Regions from separate parts of the Thalassotalea sp. HSM 43 genome, predicted to be linked through region 1. Evidence: predicted binding sites of a transcription regulator. Region 1 holds the regulator's gene; each other region holds the start of a gene.

Region 1 (4,296 bases):
AGCACGACCATTGAATACCACACTGATGTGTTCAGCCATTTTTTCAGCATCCACAGCAATACCTGAACCCGCGAGAGCTGGGAATGCAGGCGGTAGACCTTGACCATTAGGTTGGTGACATGCGGCACAATGCGCGGTATAGGTTGTTTCACCCAATGCCATCAAATCGTCCATAGACATTTCCGCATTAAGCGAAGCTGCTTCTGCTTGCTTGGCTTGAGTCATGGCAATCTTTTGTTCATTGATCCAAAGCTCATAGTCTTCTTCACTGCGTACATCGACAACAATTGGCATATAGCCGTGGTCTTTACCACATAGCTCGGCACAACGGCCACGGTAAATACCAGGTTCATTGACATTGGTCCAAGCTTCATTGATAAAGCCCGGGTTTGCGTCTTGCTTGACGGCAAACGCTGGAACCCACCAAGAGTGAATTACGTCATCTGAGGTAATTAGGAAGCGTACTTTACGGTTAACCGGTATGACCAAAGGCTTATCTACTTCAAGTAAGTAGTTTTCACCTTTTGCTTCACCTTCACCTTCGCGATTATCAAACTGTTCGCGTGGGGTAGACAGCACACTGTAATATTCGATGCCTTGATCAAAATATTTGTAATGCCACTTCCATTGGGAACCGGTGACCTGAATGGTTAGGTCGGAATTGGAGTTATCCTCCATATCGATCAAGGCCGTGGTTGCTGGCCATGCCATACCAATCAGAATAAGAATAGGAATAGCGGTCCAAAGTATTTCTACTTTAGTGCTTTCATGAAAATCGGCTGGCTTTACGCCTTTCGATTTACGGTGGAAGATCATGGACCAGAACATGGCACCGAATACTACGATACCAATGACGGTACAGATCCATAGAACCAACATATGCAAATCATAGACATTTTGGCTGACATCCGTCACACCTTTAGTCAAATTTAATTGCGATTCTGCCCAAGCTGAACTGGCAAACGTACTTGCCAACAACAGCCAACCCAGGTTACGTCTTTTCACTCGACATCTCCTCTGCTTGCAAAGCCAAAGAAAATACAGAAAAAGGGACAAGATACATCTTCATTCGATGTCGCAAATTTCCGTAAATTATTGTTATTGTTTTATACCGGTTAAATGATTAACTCGGCCATTTACGTACTGCAAATCTACGTTTAGTTTTGACGTGGTAGATTTAGCGCATTTTCTTATTGTTGTAATCGGCTGGTGTCACCAGGTGGCAAACAATCGGCCTGTTTTTGTTTATTTCATGTTCTAGAATTACTTAATTTTTATACAAGGTAAAGCGCTTTGTTAGAAATTTGTAAATCTTTTTTACAATCCAGATTATAAATGGGGCTAGAGTAAATACTCTTGTGTTTTAATGGGTTATAGGCGAGGTAAGGCGATGGAGGTTTTTTTGAGATACAAAAAACGCCCTAATTTGGGCGCTTTTAGAAGATGTTTGACTGCTTAAAGTTTGTACAGTTTTGCTGGGCTACATCCAGTCTGCATTGCGAACCACACCGACGGCGATTCCCTCAATATTAAAAGGTGTATTGGCTAAATCGACAACAATCGGTGAGAATGCTTCGTTCTCAGCGTGTAAATAAACGACATTACCTTCTCGTTTATAGCGTTTGACCGTCACGTCATCTTCGACACGAGCAACAACAACCTGACCGTTGTGAATATCGGTCGTTTGATGCACTGCTAAGAGGTCGCCATCAAATATGCCAATGTCTTTCATGCTCTCGCCATTAACGCGCAATAAGTAATCAGCAGCAGGGTGAAATAGACTACCGTCGATCTTGTATCTGTCTTCAACGTGCTCTTGGGCAAGAATAGGTTCACCTGCCGCAACTCGACCAATTAATGGCAAGCCTTCTTCTTCAATATGTTCTTCGGCTAGTTTGATACCACGGGAGGTACCCGGCAGCATTTCAATAAAGCCCTTTTTGGCCAGCGCTTTTAAATGCTCTTCCGCAGCATTCGCCGATTTAAAACCAAAAAAGTTGGCAATTTCCGCTCGTGTCGGTGGCATGCCGGTTTCGTTTATTTTTTCTTTGATCAAATCAAAGATTTGTTGTTGTCTGGCAGTCAATGCTCGCATGATATTTTTACAGCCTGTTTATCCGTACAGTAACTGTCAGTATATACAGCTTGGCAAGAATCGCAACCGATTATTTGTTTATGCCTGAATATGCTTGTGCTAATCATCGAAGGTATAAATCGAATTAAGACAGCGACATACATATGTTGGCACATAAAAAACGCCCTCATTGAGGGCGTTTTAGCTTGTAGTAAGGTTGTTCAGGTACAGGGGTGGTTAAGGCTTTAATACCGTATCAATGATATGCACCATACCGTCTGACAAGCGATTATCTTCGCTGATGATCTTCGCTTCTGATTTTTCGGCAATGATCAGGCCATCATCGTAATAAATACTGTTGCCATCAAGCATCTCGACCATTTTCGCACGGGTCACAGAACGTGAATTGCGCACGCCTTCAGTAACGTGATACTTCAATACATCAGCAACGCCATCGGCGCCAAGTAAACTCACGGCGGCATTAAACGCATCGGCATCATTGGTGGTGTTGGTTAGCATATAAAAAGCGTTGTCATTAGGCGCAAATACGGTTAAATCGCTGCCATCGAACGCGGCTACGGTGCCGGTAGCAATCAGCGCGGCGACTAATACGTCAAAATCTTCGCCGTTACTGTCAAAATCAAATGGTTCGCCAGACGCTCCAACAGCGAAATCGACGATACTTACATCGGATTTTTCTGTCCACTTAGGTTTTTCTGCGTAAGCCGATGCACATAAAAAAGTCGCAACTGATAGTGTTGCAATGGTTTTTGTTAATGAACTCATTACCGTATTCATCATAGTGTTCCTCTGTTTATTTTGACGTTGATAGTGATGGAGTAGTTACGGTAATTCGCTGCCAGAAGATCACTCAATAGATAACTCACCACTGAGTTATGGCTGTTAATCCGCGAATAGGCCACGACAATTTGCCGTGACCTTGCTATCGGGAATGACAGCTATGTGCGTGGTTAGTTGCTGTCTTTTTGGTTTGCAAAGGTCATGTCGTATCCGCTAGCCGATTGCTCATTTTTTTGCAGCAACAAGAACATGGCTTGGCTGGACTCGTCTAAGGTAATTGCTTGTGAGGCGAGCAGTATGTCGCTGCTGTCGCGCTTGGCAACGGCATATACAGTGTAGGTATTGTTTAACAGCTCGATATTACTGGCGTTTGCGTAACTGATATGGCGATAATTCGTTGAAGTTTCGATCAACTCATCACTTTGCACAAAGTAGACACTGACGCTATTGAAATCATCATCTTCAACAAGGTTTATGATGTCAATTTGGTGACTATAAATACTGCTACTTTGGGTGGTTTCAACCGCTAATGAATTGATTTTTATTTCTACTTCATCGACCAGTCCATCGCCATCTTCATCTACATCGCCGTCGCCATCATGATCAACGTCTTCTTCGCTGAGGTAAAAGAAGATGGTTTTCTCTTCGTTTTCAGCTAGGGTCAACAAATGATTGGTTAGCAAGGGTTGTTGTTGCGACGAGCTGAGCAAATCAATGCTGTAGTCACCTTGGCTGACAATATAGGTGTCACTGTATTGACCAAAACCGATGTTATCGATAGCAATGGTTTCATCAATTGAACGCAAGGTGGCATCTATAGAATGGTCATAATCAGGTATTAGGTCGTGCTCAGTAATACTGTTGAACAGTCGCAGTTTAGAATCATCCCCATCGCTTTGTAATGTCATAAAGTCGTATTTTGAAATCATATCGATGGCAAACGGCGACGAGCCTGCACCTTGGTTTTGTCGCACCACGACAATATATTGCGAGGTGTATTGCATAGGCGCTTGGGTCGATTGAAATAACACTTGGTCACTGCCAGCTTGGGTAATATAAAAGGTATAGTCGTCTTGATCGTGTTTTTGATTTTCACTGATCACCCCGTAATTAAGTTGTTCAAGCGCAATCGCCTCATTGAAGGTTTCATCGGCTTTCGACATGTAGACATCAATATCTTGCATTGCTTCATGTAAGTTGAGCAGGCGGATATTAAACAACTCCTCGTCATTGTCGTTATCATCATCAATGACTGGAATTTCAAAGGACATCACTTGCGGCGCCTGGACGTCACCTGTTAGGGCAAAAAATTGAATGCTGTCTTTACTGAATTTATGGCTTTGTTGATAGATGATTTGTAGATCTTCGCGACTGCTGCTGTCAGCATCATCTTGCCAAGCAAGCTCCACATAATAGTCGTC
Region 2 (4,296 bases), 1.2 Mb from region 1:
ATCGCAGATGCCAACAAACTGTGTATCTACGGTTGGAGTTTTGGCGCTTACTCGGCGCTACAAAGCTCTATAGTGGAACCGGACTTGTATAAGTGTTCTATTGCAGCAGCTGGTATCTTTGAACTAGAAGCGGCTTATGATCGAGGTGACATTCCTGACTCAGCCTATGGTGCAGATTATCTAAATGAAGCGATCAGTGATGATGAGAAAACATTACGTAGCCAATCGCCATATTACAATTTAGACAAACTGAAAACACCAGTGCTATTAATTCATGGTTCTGAAGATGATCGCACACCAATCGAGCATGCTGAAGATTTAGCCAGTCGATTAGAAGATATGGATCGTAAAGTGGAAACCTTGTTTGTGGATGATGAATACCATGGTTTTAGAATCGAATCTAACCGTGTTAAAGCAAACAAAAAAGTCATCGACTTTCTTAATCAACACATTGGTGGTTAATGGTTACACCACTAAATAAGACATAAAAAAACCGCTCTTAAGAGCGGTTTTTTTTATCTGTAAGATTAAGCGTTAATGTTATTCAACTTCAACCGCTTCTTCTTCACTGTCCTTAACTGTCGTTAACAACATAGCGCGTAACTTAGCATCAAGATCTTTTGCCATTGCGGTGTTTTCTTTCAAGAATTTACATGCATTAGCTTTACCTTGACCAATACGTTCACCGTTACAGCTATACCAAGCACCGGCTTTTTCAACCAGCTTATGTTGTACACCTAGGTCAATCAACTCACCAATGTTGTTGATACCTTCACCGTACATGATTTGGAACTCAGCTTGTTTGAATGGTGGTGCAATTTTGTTTTTAACAACCTTAACACGCGTTTCGTTACCGGTAATTTGGTCACCCTCTTTTACCGCACCGATACGACGAATATCTAAACGTACTGACGCGTAGAATTTTAGTGCGTTACCACCGGTCGTCGTTTCTGGGTTACCGAACATTACACCAATCTTCATACGGATTTGGTTAATGAAAATCATCATGGTGTTTGATTGTTTCAAGTTACCGGTAAGTTTACGCATAGCTTGTGACAGCATACGAGCTTGTAAACCCATGTGACTATCACCCATATCACCTTCGATTTCAGCTTTTGGCGTTAACGCCGCTACCGAGTCAACCACGATAAGGTCAACCGCGCCTGAACGAGTCAGCATGTCACAAATCTCTAGCGCTTGTTCACCCGTATCTGGTTGTGAAACAAGTAAGTCATCGATATTAACGCCAAGCTTTTCAGCGTAAATAGGGTCTAGTGCGTGCTCAGCATCAACAAACGCACAGACTTTGCCGTTGCGTTGTGCTTCAGCAATAACTTCTAGCGTTAATGTGGTTTTACCACTTGATTCTGGACCGTAGATTTCAATGATACGACCCATAGGTAAACCGCCAGCACCTAATGCAACGTCTAACGATAATGAACCAGTCGATACTGTTTCAACGTCCATGCTGCGGTTCTCACCTAATTTCATGATTGAACCTTTACCGAATTGACGTTCGATTTGGCCTAATGCTGCGGCTAACGCCTTTTCTTTATTCGCATCCATTGTTGTCTCCAGTAATTTTTATAATTTATCCAGTAGTTGAGAAATAGTATACTGTATAATCGTACAGTATCAACACCTTTTTCTTTAAATCGTTCAAAATACAACCTAAGACGTTGATATATAACAATATAAAATACGCATCAAGTTTATCAAAAAGTGCTAAAAGACGATTTAATACAGTGTTTACAACAGTGGAATTCAGTATTTATACAGTAGTTTTACTTGGCAAAGTTTACGCGTTGTAGAGCAAAACAACTTTGCGCTTTACTGCAGATTATTTTAACATCTTTAGATTACCAATTTCACTAGATATTTCTCGGCCCCGTAGCGCGATTCCTAAGCCTTTGCCGGCATTAACAATTTAGGGCCAAGCCAATAAAAATAAGTTAATAAATGACAGACGATCTCTTAAAAAATACCAATCCGACGCCGATGATGCGGCAGTATTTGACCATAAAATCTGAATTTAAACACATTCTGCTATTTTATCGTATGGGTGACTTCTACGAGTTATTTTATGATGACGCTAAAAGAGCCGCAGACTTACTTGATATCTCACTGACCGCACGTGGTAAATCCGGCGGCAATGCCATCCCCATGGCCGGTGTCCCTTATCATGCGGTAGAAGGTTATTTAGCGAAATTAGTGCAATTGGGCGAGTCCGTTGCTATCTGTGAGCAAATAGGCGATCCAGCAACTAGCAAAGGTCCGGTCGAACGCAAAGTGGTGCGCATCATCACCCCAGGCACTATCTCAGATGAGGCCTTGCTTGAAGACAAGCATGATAATCTATTGGTCTCGGTATTTGAGCACCAAGATAGCTATGGTGTTGCTTATTTAGATATGAGCTCAGGTCGCTTTGTTATCTGTGAACCCAATACAGAAGAACAATTACAGGCGGAATTGCAGCGATTGAATCCTGCCGAGTTGCTGTATCCAGAATCATTTAGTCAACAAGCACTTATTGAACAAATCAAAGGCAGTCGACGTCGACCAGAGTGGGAATACGATTTAGCAACGGCTAAAAAAGTGCTAAATGAGCAGTTTTCAACAACGGCATTATCAGGCTATGGCGTTGACGATTATCCGCTTGGCTTGTGCGCTGCAGGCTGTTTATTGCAGTACGTTAAAGATACTCAACGTTCGGCGCTGCCACATATTCGCAGTATCAAAGCTGAAGCCTATTCACAAGGCGTTATTCTTGACGCAGCAACTCGTAAAAACCTTGAATTAACCGTCAACCTATCGGGTACGGTCGATAACACTTTGGCATCGGTACTTGATAAAAGCGCCTCGGCTATGGGCTCTCGTTTACTAAAACGCTGGCTACATTTTCCGTTACGCGATATCGATACCTTAGCGCAACGTCAAGACGCCATTAGTAGCATCCTAGATATCGATGTCCAAGAAGACTTGTTTGATGTCATTAAAGGTATGGGCGATATTGAACGTATTGTCTCACGCATCGCCTTGCGCAGTGCACGCCCACGAGACTTTGCACGATTGCGTAATGCACTGACCTTATTACCCGAGCTCAATGAATTGAGCGGCCTATGTCAATCTACATTGATGCAGCAATTATCAGAGCAAGTCACACCGATAGACTATGTTCAGCAATTGTTGAGCGAAGCGATTATCGATAACCCACCGGTATTAATACGAGACGGCGGGGTGATTGCCGAAGGTTATCACAGCGAGTTAGACGAATTACGTGGTTTAAGCAAAGGCGCTAGCGAGTTCCTTGCGCAATTAGAAGCCAAAGAGCGAGAGCAAACCGGTATCTCTACCTTGAAGGTTGGCTACAATAAAGTTCATGGTTTTTATATTGAGATCAGCCGCAACCAGTCACAAGATGTGCCCGATCATTATATTCGCCGGCAAACCTTAAAGAATAACGAACGCTTTATTACCCAAGAGTTAAAATCACACGAAGAAAAGGTTTTAACCGCGCAAAGTCGTTATTTGGCCTTAGAAAAACGCCTCTATGATGAGTTATTTGATCTTATCGCTGATCATATCGAACAATTGCAAACATGTGCGCAATCGGTCGCTACACTCGATGTTCTCAATACCTTTGCTGAACGTTCGCAAACATTAAATTATCAAAAGCCAACATTGACCAATGAACCCGGCATACACATTAATGCTGGTCGTCATCCAGTGGTTGAGCAAGTCAGTAAAGACGCCTTTATCGCCAACCCGGTGGAATTAAATAATGAGCGTCGAATGTTGATCATTACCGGTCCAAATATGGGTGGTAAATCAACCTATATGCGACAAACCGCATTGATCACCCTACTCGCTCATGTTGGCTGCTTTGTCCCTGCCGACAGCGCGACCATAGGCATAGTGGATCGCATCTTTACCCGTATTGGCGCCTCAGATGATCTGGCAAGTGGCCGCTCAACCTTTATGGTCGAAATGACCGAGACAGCCAATATTTTAAATAATGCCTCGGATAAGTCATTGGTACTGCTCGATGAGATTGGTCGTGGTACATCCACCTACGATGGCTTATCGTTAGCCTGGGCTTGTGCTGAATATCTGGCTTTAAACTCAAAAGCATTTACCTTATTTGCCAGTCATTATTTTGAATTAACCGAATTGGCCGAGCAAATGGATAATCTTGCCAATGTGCATTTAGATGCCATTGAGCATGGCGACTCTATTGTCTTTATGCACGCAGTGCAAGAAGGGGCAGCGTCGAAAAGTTTTGGTTTGCAAGTTGCG
Region 3 (4,296 bases), 1.7 Mb from region 1:
AATCGGCCTTTTGGTAGTCATTGGCGTGCACTTGTTTGGCATCGACGGTTAAGGCAACGATAGGCGCTTCAATGCGCAGTGACTCTAACGTTAATTGACTCAACTCCAACCAACTTTGCGCACGATACTCACCATAAGCACTGCTAATCGATACGACTTTCGGTTCGACCTCATCATCACGAAAATGCAGTGTCAGTAATACTTGCTGACAACGTTTATCCCGTAACGATAAAAATCGTTCCAATAGCTCATATACCTTCAACAACGGTTTTTGCAGATACTGTAAATTACGGATTTCAAACAAGAGTTCAAGGAAATGACTGAATTGTTCACTGGGGTGAAAAAAACTCACCGGATGTTGTAACTGTGCCGTAAAGCGGCCCACATAGTTGACCAAGTCAATATCAAACCGTTTGGCAATCTCTGTTAAAGGCAACGCCAGTAGTTGATGCAACTGTTCAATACCAACACGTTTAAGGTTCTCTATGTTTTTTTTGCTAAGCCCGGTTTGCGCTAATGTGAGGGGTCGTAATGCCCGCTCAAGATACGGTTTATCCGCACTGATAATATCGCCATGATTTTTTGCCAACAGCATCGAACTGTATACGGAAAAACCTGTGCCATAGTGATAATCCACATCCAATTGTGCCAAATGGCTTGATAGCGCCAACCAATAATTATCCAGACCATGATAAAGCGTGAGCATATTGCTGACTTTCAGCAATAAACCGTTTGGCGGATATAAACAAATATCCGCGCTTAGCAGATATAACCAACGCGCTATGTGTTGCAAACGCTGTTGTTCAATGGCTTGATCATAAGGGTAGACTTTTAAATCTTGGCACAAAGAGGCTGCGCTGCCGAGCCCCATGCCGACATCGATGCCCTGCTGTAACGCACTGTGATTAACTTGCACCGCCGCATGAGTTTTCTCATCGACAATAATAATCGGGGTGCTGTCGTCATCAGCATACAACGAATTAAGCTGCAATTTAGGAAAGTGTAAATACAACCATAACGGCGGGCCACTATTGGCCACGGTGTTCTCCATTAATGAGCTCATGAAACGACGCGAACATCTGGGAACATAACGACATTATCGGCTTCAGGCACCGTAACTAACCATGGCCAAGATCGCCCTAAATGCACCACAAATGCTGCCGATGGCCAACCACGTTTACGTTTATTAATGGTCACTTCAAGGCCCTGCTGATGCGACGCTAAGGACAGGCTTAAATCAACAGGTAAGGCGATATCATCCGCTTTTTGTTGGCGCAATAAAAATTGCCGACAATCCCCGGTTTGAGCGGCCAGCTGCAATCGTTTGATTTGATGCACTTGTAACGGCTCGTCAAACCACAACAAGACATCACTGCAACAACCGCTTTGTAAACATTGCTCAGCAGCCCACAAAGCTTGATGCGCCTGCTCAGGATAAAGACATAGCAAGCGACTTTCATCAACATTGGCATATTGCAATGAAGGGCTATTTATAAGCCCAGGAGGGTTTATAAACACCAGCAATTGCTGTGCATCAGCATTCGCCATTAATGGCATCAGCAAGCGCAACTCACCAATACCGGGCTGAGTCAGTAACTCAATAACCCCGGATTTAGGGAAGCCGCCGCCTAATTTGCTGTCCAGCTGCTCATAGCCCGATGCACTAAACCCCTGGTTGTCATGATGTTCATCATTGCCATGCCATACCAGCTGTTTGTGCTTTAGAAGATCGATTAATTCATTCATAACTTTAAACCTGTATATTTATACAGTATAGTTACTGTGTTAACAGGGATCAAGAGCATTACAACAAATTAAAATGCATTACAGGTTAAGCAACCACCAAGTAAATTAAGATAAGCATATGAATTTTAAATGTTAAAATTTATATTAAGGTAAGTATTAAAACATTATCTAAAGACAGGTTATAAAGACGTCATGCAACATTGCAGCTAACGGCTATCGACACCAATAGCCTCATAACCATGACGTTAGCTGGTAAACTAAACTGAAATAGCCAAGTCAACACCTAACCATAGGAACCATAGCGACATGTGTGGACGATTAAATATAAGCGACGATCCTTTTGTAGAGCAGTTATTGCTTGAGTTGGGTATTGAAAACCCAAGGCAAAGAATGAATTTCTCGCGCTTTAAGCGTGCCACAGACAGCATATCAATTGTACGTGAGCACAATGGAGAACGACGTCTGGATGATGCCACTTGGTGGTTACTATTGGATAAAGACGAGCAAGGTTTTAAGCCATCTAAGTACACGTCGTTTAATACCCGTTACGATAAACTCAACGTGCCCCGTAGCGCCGGTTTTAAAGCATTTAGAGAATCACGCTGCGTCGTGGTGGCCAAAGGTTTTGGCGAAACAGAATTTGTTAATCGCAAACCCATTCATTACTTTGATATGACCGCTGAAGATGGAAGCGCGCTAGCCCTTGGTGGATTATACCGTCAGTGGTATCACCCACAAACCGGACAAACGGCACTCAGTTGCTCGGTTATTACCTTACCGCCGCACCCTAAGCTCAGTCATATCCACTCGAAAGCCATGCCATTAATTTTGCCTCAAGACGATGACAGCATTGCCATGTGGTTAAATGCTAACTTGCATAACGTCGAGGTATTTAACGATTTATTAAAGGCCAGATTGCCGCAAAACTTACTCGCTTGGCCTATCGACAAGCCCAGCCTGCATAACGCGATAGGTGAGCAACAGTTACTTGTCGCCGATTAAGTCGCTGTCCTGATCATCAAGACAGCGCTTGGTTTTGCTAATTGATATCGGCCAATAATAATTGTGCAGCACGAATCACGGCTTTTATTGACCGCGACTCGACCAGCTTATGGGTTTCTGCATTAGGGGTTTCACTCTTATGGCGGTTGACGATCACCCCTGCCAAACAACCGGCTTGCAAGCCAGAGCTGGCGCACATGGTCAGTAACGTCGCCGATTCCATTTCAAAGTTCAGCACCCCCATGTCTTGCCACTCTTTGGCGGAACCAACAAAGCGTCTGACGACACGGCCGGTATAGGTGTCATAGCGCTCCTGCCCTGGATAAAAGGTATCGCTTGAGGCAGTGACACCAGTATATACACCACAATCTTGCTCTTTCGCGGCATTAACCATGGCATGACTGATTTGAAAATCGGCAACCGCTGGGAACTCCATTGGTGCAAAATGTAAGCTGGCACCATCGAGTCTGACAGAACCTGTAGTGACAATAATATCACCAACGTTAATGTCCGGTTGGATCGCCCCCGTTGTACCAATGCGTAAAAAGTAACGCACGCCAATTTGCGCTAATTCTTCTACGGCAATAGACGTTGATGGGCCACCAATACCCGTTGAACAGATCACCACTTGGTGCCCGTCAATAGTCCCGGTGTATAAGGTATATTCGCGTTGTGAGATAAGAAATTTTGGATTATCAAGATATTCGGCGATGCGCTCTACTCTATTTGGATCGCCGGGTAAAATGGCCAACACAGCCGAGTCGATATCTTCTTTGTTAACCCCTAAATGAAAAACAGCGTCTGACATAAAACCACCTTTAAATGAACCATGGTTTTAGTCTAGACGCTGCTTCGAAAAACGCTTGTGAAAAACTAATTTTTACGCGCTAATTTCGCTAATTTTTTATCGATAATATCGGCAAATTGCCAAGGGTAAAAAATTTGCCCTGTGAGATTCTGATTTGGAAAGATAATCAAGCAAAGATCATCCTCTTCCATACCAGGCAACCACCGCTCGCGAATTTCATCCAAGGTCAACTTTACCGGCTTACAATGATCCCATTCATCGGTAGCCCAGCATGCCGCGGTTTCTTCATTTGGCCAAAACGGCACAAAATCTTCTTCATTTTCAGTCAACATAACGGCACCATGTTCATCGGTTAAGATCCATGCTTCCCGTTGCGACATCAACTGTTGAATAAATAATTCATAGCGTTGCGTGTCGGTTAAATGCAAACTGTTTTTATCTATAGTCACCATAATAAAACAACCTTTACTGTGCCTATTACATTAAGCCAATAAGCACGTGAACCTACGAGGCATTTGCGCCGCGAGTTGCTGATGCTTGAGCGAGTTTTTCCAATAATACCTCAGTATCTTGCCAGCCAATACAGGCATCGGTGATACTTTGGCCATAAGTTTCTGCTTTATTGTCTACCAAATCTTGACGACCTTCAACCAAATGACTTTCAACCATAACGCCAAAGATAGACTCATTACCGCCTTTCATTTGCTCACACACGTCATCACAGACCAACATTTGATTTT

Evidence for each region. Region 1 encodes LexA, which represses DNA repair genes until DNA is damaged. Its sites were predicted from a motif close to TACTGTATNNNNATACAGTA; they were not measured.
Region 2: the regulator LexA is predicted to act here: its motif matches at 1,616-1,635, upstream of recA (recombinase RecA).
Region 3: the regulator LexA is predicted to act here: its motif matches at 1,755-1,774, upstream of imuA (translesion DNA synthesis-associated protein ImuA).

Annotation. Positions count from the first base shown of each region.
Region 1 is NZ_CP038493.1:1,562,797-1,567,092, reverse strand. It holds gene coxB (cytochrome c oxidase subunit II) at 1-1,005, opposite strand, end outside; gene lexA (transcriptional repressor LexA) at 1,481-2,095, opposite strand; gene E2K93_RS06670 (fasciclin domain-containing protein) at 2,312-2,875, opposite strand; gene E2K93_RS06665 (hypothetical protein) at 3,046-4,296, opposite strand, start outside.
Region 2 is NZ_CP038493.1:2,810,570-2,814,865, reverse strand. It holds gene E2K93_RS12185 (alpha/beta hydrolase family protein) at 1-462, shown strand, start outside; gene recA (recombinase RecA) at 541-1,566, opposite strand; gene mutS (DNA mismatch repair protein MutS) at 1,960-4,296, shown strand, end outside.
Region 3 is NZ_CP038493.1:3,844,352-3,848,647, reverse strand. It holds gene E2K93_RS16855 (Y-family DNA polymerase) at 1-1,063, opposite strand, end outside; gene imuA (translesion DNA synthesis-associated protein ImuA) at 1,060-1,746, opposite strand; gene E2K93_RS16845 (SOS response-associated peptidase family protein) at 2,053-2,748, shown strand; gene udp (uridine phosphorylase) at 2,786-3,556, opposite strand; gene E2K93_RS16835 (DUF2750 domain-containing protein) at 3,622-4,008, opposite strand; gene aroG (3-deoxy-7-phosphoheptulonate synthase AroG) at 4,061-4,296, opposite strand, start outside.